DNA from 2 places in the Tenacibaculum sp. DPLXC6 genome. Region 1 is predicted to be linked to the other one. Evidence: riboswitches for the same ligand, from Rfam matches in the RefSeq annotation. Region 1 holds a riboswitch; the other holds the start of a gene.
The links. A riboswitch is a leader RNA that binds a small molecule or an ion and turns the genes downstream of it on or off. The one in region 1 is predicted to bind cobalamin.

Region 1 (3,211 bases):
TCCCATACCAATTTCATTAGAAATGATGATAATATTGGCGTCAATTTCAACCAATTTGTTTATTTCTTCTTTGGCGATTTCTAGTGCTTTTTCAATATCATATTTTGTGTCTACAAAGAAATTTGTTAGCCACAGTGTTACACAATCGATAACCACAGTTTGTTTTTCAGAAATTACTTTACTTAACCATTTTTCTTCTTCAATAGTGGTCCAACGTTCATCTCTATCAGAAATATGCCTGTCTACTCGTTGTTTAAAATCTTCGTCCCAAATACGAGAAGTTGCTAGGTAAATAGGGGTTTTAGATAAAGATTCTGCTAACTTTTGAGCATAGCTACTTTTACCTGAGCGTTCACCTCCTGAGATATAATATATCATGAAATCGCATTTTATTTTGACACAAAGATTGGAAAGATTTTTAATAAAAAACAAATTAAAATAGAGAACTGTTTATTTTTGCTGAACCAAAACTACGAATTATGACAGTATCTTCTTTTATGCCAGCAGTAACTCAGATGATTTATGATATGGGGTTACAAGATTATTTAAACGGAATTACTTTTGAGTGTCCTGAAGTGGCTTTAAAAGAAAAAGAAGTAGCTGTTAGATATAAGTTGGAAGGAAAAGTACTAACGAGTAAAGAAATAACAGCTATTTTTTCAAAAACAAAGGCGGAAGGAAAAACTTTGTATTATGTAGATGAACCTGTTTTAGAAAGTATAGCACCCGATATTGTTTTTACACAAGATGTGTGTGATGTTTGCCAAATAGATACGGAGTCTGTGGCAAAATCAGCTTATAAATTACCTAAGGTTCCCGAGTTAATTTCTATAACACCAAACTCTTTAGAAGACGTTTTTGATAATGCATTAACCATTGCAAAAGCAATGAAGCAAGAAGAAGTAGGAGAGGCGTATGTGAAGGGATTAAAAAAACGTATTTACGACATTGTAGATGTGCAACGTGAGCATAAAATACAGTCTAAAAGTGTAATGCTGTTAGAGTGGATTGATCCGTTGTTTAACTGCGGACATTGGATTCCCCATCAAATAGGATATGCTGGTGGAATCGATTTATTGTCACATCCATCAGGAGATAGCATCGTTATTTCTTGGGATAAAATTGTAAAGTATGATCCAGAGGTGTTAATTATTGCTCCTTGTGGATATGGAATCGATAGAACACTAGAAGACATGAAGTTTTTAGAAGAAAGAGAAGAATGGAAGTCTTTGAGAGCTGTAAAAAACAAACAAGTATACATTGCTGACTTCGCGATGTTTACACAATCTTCTGCGGGTACTTTAGTAGAAGGAGTGGAATGTTTGGCAAAAATGATTCATCCAGATTATTATACACTACCAGAGAACTTAAAAACAAAATTCGCAAAATATCATGATTTGATGGTTGCTAATTTATAAGAATACTATACATTTGCCGTGATTTTTGGTTTTTCTTTAATCGTCTATTAAAGAAAATTAAAAGGGAATTCGGTGCAAAACCGAAGCTGTTCCCGCAACTGTAAGCTATTAAGCTTGTAACAATTACTCAAACCACTGTTTTTTAATGGGAAGGTATGTTACAAGACGCAAGCCAGGAGACCTGCCAATTATTATAATTTAATTAAAACTTTCGGGATAAAAGTTTAATGTATAATGAAGGAAATAACAATAATATTTATACTGTTTTTTACGATTAATCTTTTTTCTCAAAAAGATACAATAGCTATTAACAAATTAAAAGAGGTAATAGTTAACGGGAAGAGAAATGTAGAAAAAAAACGCATTGCTACAAAAGAATTAAAGATTGGGATAAAAGAACAAACAAAAAACCCTATCAACTTAACGAACCTCTTACGATATAATAGCCCAATAGCATTTAGAGATTATGGTAATGGAGGGGTGAGTACTGCTCGTTTTAGAGGAACATCGGCTTCAAATACGTTGGTACTATGGAATGGAATTCCTATAAATGCTGTAGGAAGTGGACAAACAGACTTTAATGCACTTTCTGCGAGTATAAGTGATAATATTCTTGTGCAAAGTGGTGGAAATAGTACTGAATATGGTTCAGGAGCTATAGGAGGAACGGTACACTTAAAAGATGAAGTACTGTTTAAAGAGCATCAAAAACTTCAATTGTTTACTTCTTATGGAAGTTACAATACAACGTCTAATTTCTTTAAAAGTTCATCTGGAACAGATAAGTGGAATGTGAAATTAGCATCTACATTTAATTATTCCGATAATGATTATACATATATTGATGGACGTTATAAAGATAGCGAAGGTAACTTACTAACTAATGAAAATGGTAATTACAAAAACTACGGAGTTAATTTTGTCATAGGTTATAAGTTTAGTCCTGTAAACTTTTTATCGTTTTATTCGACTGCTTACTATGGAAACCGTTTGTTTTCTGATGGATTACCAAATCCGTCTGCTGGAAGTGAACGAAATGAAGATTTTAATCAAAGAAACTTACTACAGTGGAAATATGCGTTTTCTTCTCAGTTTAAACAAGAACTAAACTTAGCTTACTTAACTCAAGAATATCGATATTATAGTAATAAAGATGCTGAAAATTATAGTTTTGGAAAGTCTAAAACAACATTAGTTAATCATTCTTTAATCTATAAACTATCAAACATCTTATCTTTTAACTACAAAACGATGTTTGAAAATATTAATGGTGAAAATACAGATGTTAATACCAAAACAAGAAATTCAGTAGCCTTTGTAGGTAGTGTTAAATATCAGCCTATTGAAAAATTAGCAACAAAGATACAAGCAAGAAAAGAAATAAACTCTGATTTTGATGTACCTATATCTTTATTTGTAGGAGGAGAATATAGATTAACTAATCAATTAAACATTCTAGCCAATTTTTCAACAAATTATAGAGTTCCTACTTATAATGAAATGTATTGGCCTGTTGTAGGAAACTTAGGTTTAATACCTGAAAGCTCTAAGCAAGGAGAATTAGGAGCTTCTTTTAAAAATAAAAGCTTAAACATAACATCTACATTGTTTTATATCTATATAAATGATAAAATTTTGTGGTTACCAACAGGAGGTAGTAATTTATGGAGACCAAGAAACGTAAATGATGTAATAAATAAAGGCGTAGAAACTTTTGTAAGTTATAAGAAGGAAATAGGAGAACATACTATTGATTTTTCTTCCAACTATACGTTTACCTTGGCAGAAAATAC
Region 2 (3,211 bases), 1.2 Mb from region 1:
TTAGGTGTTAAGCTAACAATGAATACAATGGTTAATGACTTTGATGGCGAAACCGTGTATTTATCAAACGGAGAAGAAATACATACTAAAAACCTTATATGGGCAGCTGGTGTATCTGCAAAAACATTTGATGGCTTTTCAGAAGAAAGCTTTGGTCCTGGTAGAAGACTAAAAACAAATCAGTTTAACCTTGTACACTCATATGATAACATCTATGCTTTAGGTGACTGCGCCTTAATCTTAGGTGATAAAAACTATCCTAACGGACACCCACAATTAGCGCAACCAGCATTACAGCAGGCAAAGAACTTAGCTAAAAACCTTAAAAGGAAAGATGATAACTGGAAAACTTTCCAGTACAACGACAAAGGATCTTTAGCTATCATTGGACGAAATAAGGCTGTACTTGACTTCCCTGGTCAAAAACAATCCTTAAAAGGTTTTGTTGCTTGGCTAATTTGGATTTTTGTACATATCATGGGGCTTGTAAATTTTAAAAACAAAGTAAGAACTCTATACAACTGGTTAGGCTACTACATATACAAAGACCAATATTTTAGAATGATTATTAAACCTACTCAAAGAGATACTAAATAAAGTACGCATGAAAAATTTAAGTATTATCACACTACTAATTTTTACAATTATTACTGTTAGTTGTAATTCAGAAAAATCGAAAACAGATAACAAAGCTGAAAAAGTTGAACAAGTTCTATCTCCAAATGATACACTAACTAAGCACCTAAAACCATTTAATCCTGATCTACCAACTATTGGACTTTTAATGTTTAACGGAGTTTTACAAGGAGAAGTTATAGCAACGTCTGATGTTTTTGGTAAAGTAGACAAAAAAGGCAAACAACTTTTTAATGTAGTTACTATAGCTGAAACAGCTAAACCAATTACTACTGAAGAAGGAATGCATTTTGTTCCTGACTATACTTTTGATAATTGCCCTAAACTAGCAGCTTTATTTGTACCAAGTGCTTACGACATGTACGCACAAGTACACAACAATAAAGTTGTAGATTTTATAAAAACAAAAAATCAAGAGACCCAATACACTGTTAGTAATTGTGCTGGTGCTAATTTAATTGGTAAATCTGGCATAGCTGATGGTCATAAAATTGTAACATGGATTGGTGGTGGTGAGCAACTACAAAAAGATTACCCTAATTTAAAAGTTCAAAACGACAGTTTGGTAACTTTTATTAAAGATGGTAAATTTTTATCTTCAAACGGAAATTTAGCAAGTTATATTTCAGCTTTAGAACTACTCGAAATTATGACAAATACTGAACATAGAAAATTTATTGAAAGCTACTTATATCTGGATCAACTTAAAAACTGGGAAAAATAACAAAATTTAAAATCTTGTTAAAACTCAAGAAGCATCAGTATACTGATGCTTTTTTTATTACCAGTTCTAAAAAAATAATACATACATTTACCCCGATAAGTTCTTTACATACTTCATCAACCGGAAAGGTTTTACTTAGCTGTAGATTAATAGGGAATCGTGTGCAAATCACGAACTGTCGCGCAACTGTAAGTAACACACCAAAGGTTTTTATCCTAGAGTATCCACTGCCAAAAGCGGGAAGGATGATAAAAACTGTTATAAGTCAGGAGACCTGCCTATTCGGATATTGACAATGCTTTCGCGATTTGAAGCTTTTGGGTCATACCAATGATATATTTTAACGCACACTTTCTTCTATGAAATGCTGTGCTTTTTGGTATGTCATTATTTTTCCTCAAACATCACATCGTTTTTTAGCATTGCGAAGCATCTAAAAGAGCTTTTAAAATTAATGTTTAATTATAAAAGTTAAAAAGAAATGCAAACGCACATTCTTGGCTATCCGCGTATAGGTAGCAACAGAGAACTCAAAAAAGCCTGCGAGCAATATTGGTCGGGCAAAACTAGTTTACAGGAACTTCTTGAAACAGGAAAAAACATCTGTCAACAAAACTGGAAAACACAACAAGAAGCAGGAATAGACCTTATTCCTTGTAATGATTTTTCTTATTACGATCAAGTGTTAGATATGACACTTACTGTTGGCGCAATTCCTAAACGTTACAATGAAGTAGCTTTAAAAACTTCAAACCCGGAATTGGATCTTTATTTTGCCATGGCAAGAGGATATCAAAAAGATGATCTTGATATCACTGCTATGGAAATGACTAAATGGTTTGACACAAACTACCATTACATCGTTCCAGAGTTTTATAAAAATCAGGAATTTAAACTATTTTCTAACAAAATTATTAATGAGTTTGCTGGAGCCAAACAAGCAGGTGTTAATGCTAAACCTGTAATTATTGGTTTAGTTAGTTACCTCCTTTTAGGTAAAGAAAAAGAGGACGGTTTTGATAAATTAGATTTAGCCTCAAAACTACTTCCTGTATATATTGAAATTTTACAAGAGCTTCAAGTACAAGGTGCTGAATGGATTCAATTTGACGAACCTTTTTTAGCATTAGATTTAAACGAAAAAGCCAAAGAAACATATCAATTTGTCTATAATGAGATTAGGAAAAAGTTTCCTAATCTAAAGTTTATAGTCACTACCTACTTTGAAGGTTTAAAAGATAATCTCTCATTAGCTAATACACTTCCTATAGACGCTTTACACATCGATTTAGTTCGTTGTGAAGAACAATTAGATGATGTATTGAACACAATTACTGAAAACAAAACTTTATCATTAGGTATTGTAGATGGTAGAAATATTTGGAAAAATGATTTTGAAAAGTCCTTGCAACTCATTCAAAAAACTACAGATAAATTAGGTTCTGACAGAGTTTTTATAGCTCCTTCTTGTTCCTTATTACATTCTCCATGTGATTTAGATTTAGAGACATCTTTAGACAGCCAAATTAAACAATGGCTTGCTTTCGCTAAACAAAAACTCACAGAGGTAAGTTTGTTAAAAAAGTTATCTGAAAGTACGAATGATGAAACTGTTTTAACTGCTTTTGAAGAAAACAAAAAAGCTATAGCTAGTAGAAAGTCTTCTACATTAATTCACCACAATGATGTAAAACAGCGTGTTAATGCCGTTACTAAATTAGATTCTCAAAGAAAAAATGACTTTTCGGTTCGTAAAGAAGCACAAGAAAAAGTATTAAACTTACCTTTATTTCCTACCACAACTATTGGTTCATTCCCTCAAACCAAAGAGGTTAGAAGCTGGAGGGCTCA

Region 2: it holds a riboswitch for cobalamin, as region 1 does, so the genes downstream of both, metE (5-methyltetrahydropteroyltriglutamate--homocysteine S-methyltransferase) here and VCM48_RS02820 (TonB-dependent receptor plug domain-containing protein) in region 1, are expected to answer to the same signal.

The regions. Positions count from the first base shown of each region.
Region 1 covers NZ_CP141806.1:628,574-631,784, reverse strand. Annotated here, with positions in the region: gene VCM48_RS02830 (bifunctional adenosylcobinamide kinase/adenosylcobinamide-phosphate guanylyltransferase) at 1-378, opposite strand, end outside; gene VCM48_RS02825 (ABC transporter substrate-binding protein) at 480-1,418, shown strand; cobalamin riboswitch at 1,428-1,621, shown strand; gene VCM48_RS02820 (TonB-dependent receptor plug domain-containing protein) at 1,653-3,211, shown strand, end outside.
Region 2 covers NZ_CP141806.1:2,851,001-2,854,211, reverse strand. Annotated here, with positions in the region: gene VCM48_RS13015 (NAD(P)/FAD-dependent oxidoreductase) at 1-597, shown strand, start outside; gene VCM48_RS13010 (DJ-1/PfpI family protein) at 605-1,360, shown strand; cobalamin riboswitch at 1,470-1,656, shown strand; gene metE (5-methyltetrahydropteroyltriglutamate--homocysteine S-methyltransferase) at 1,842-3,211, shown strand, end outside.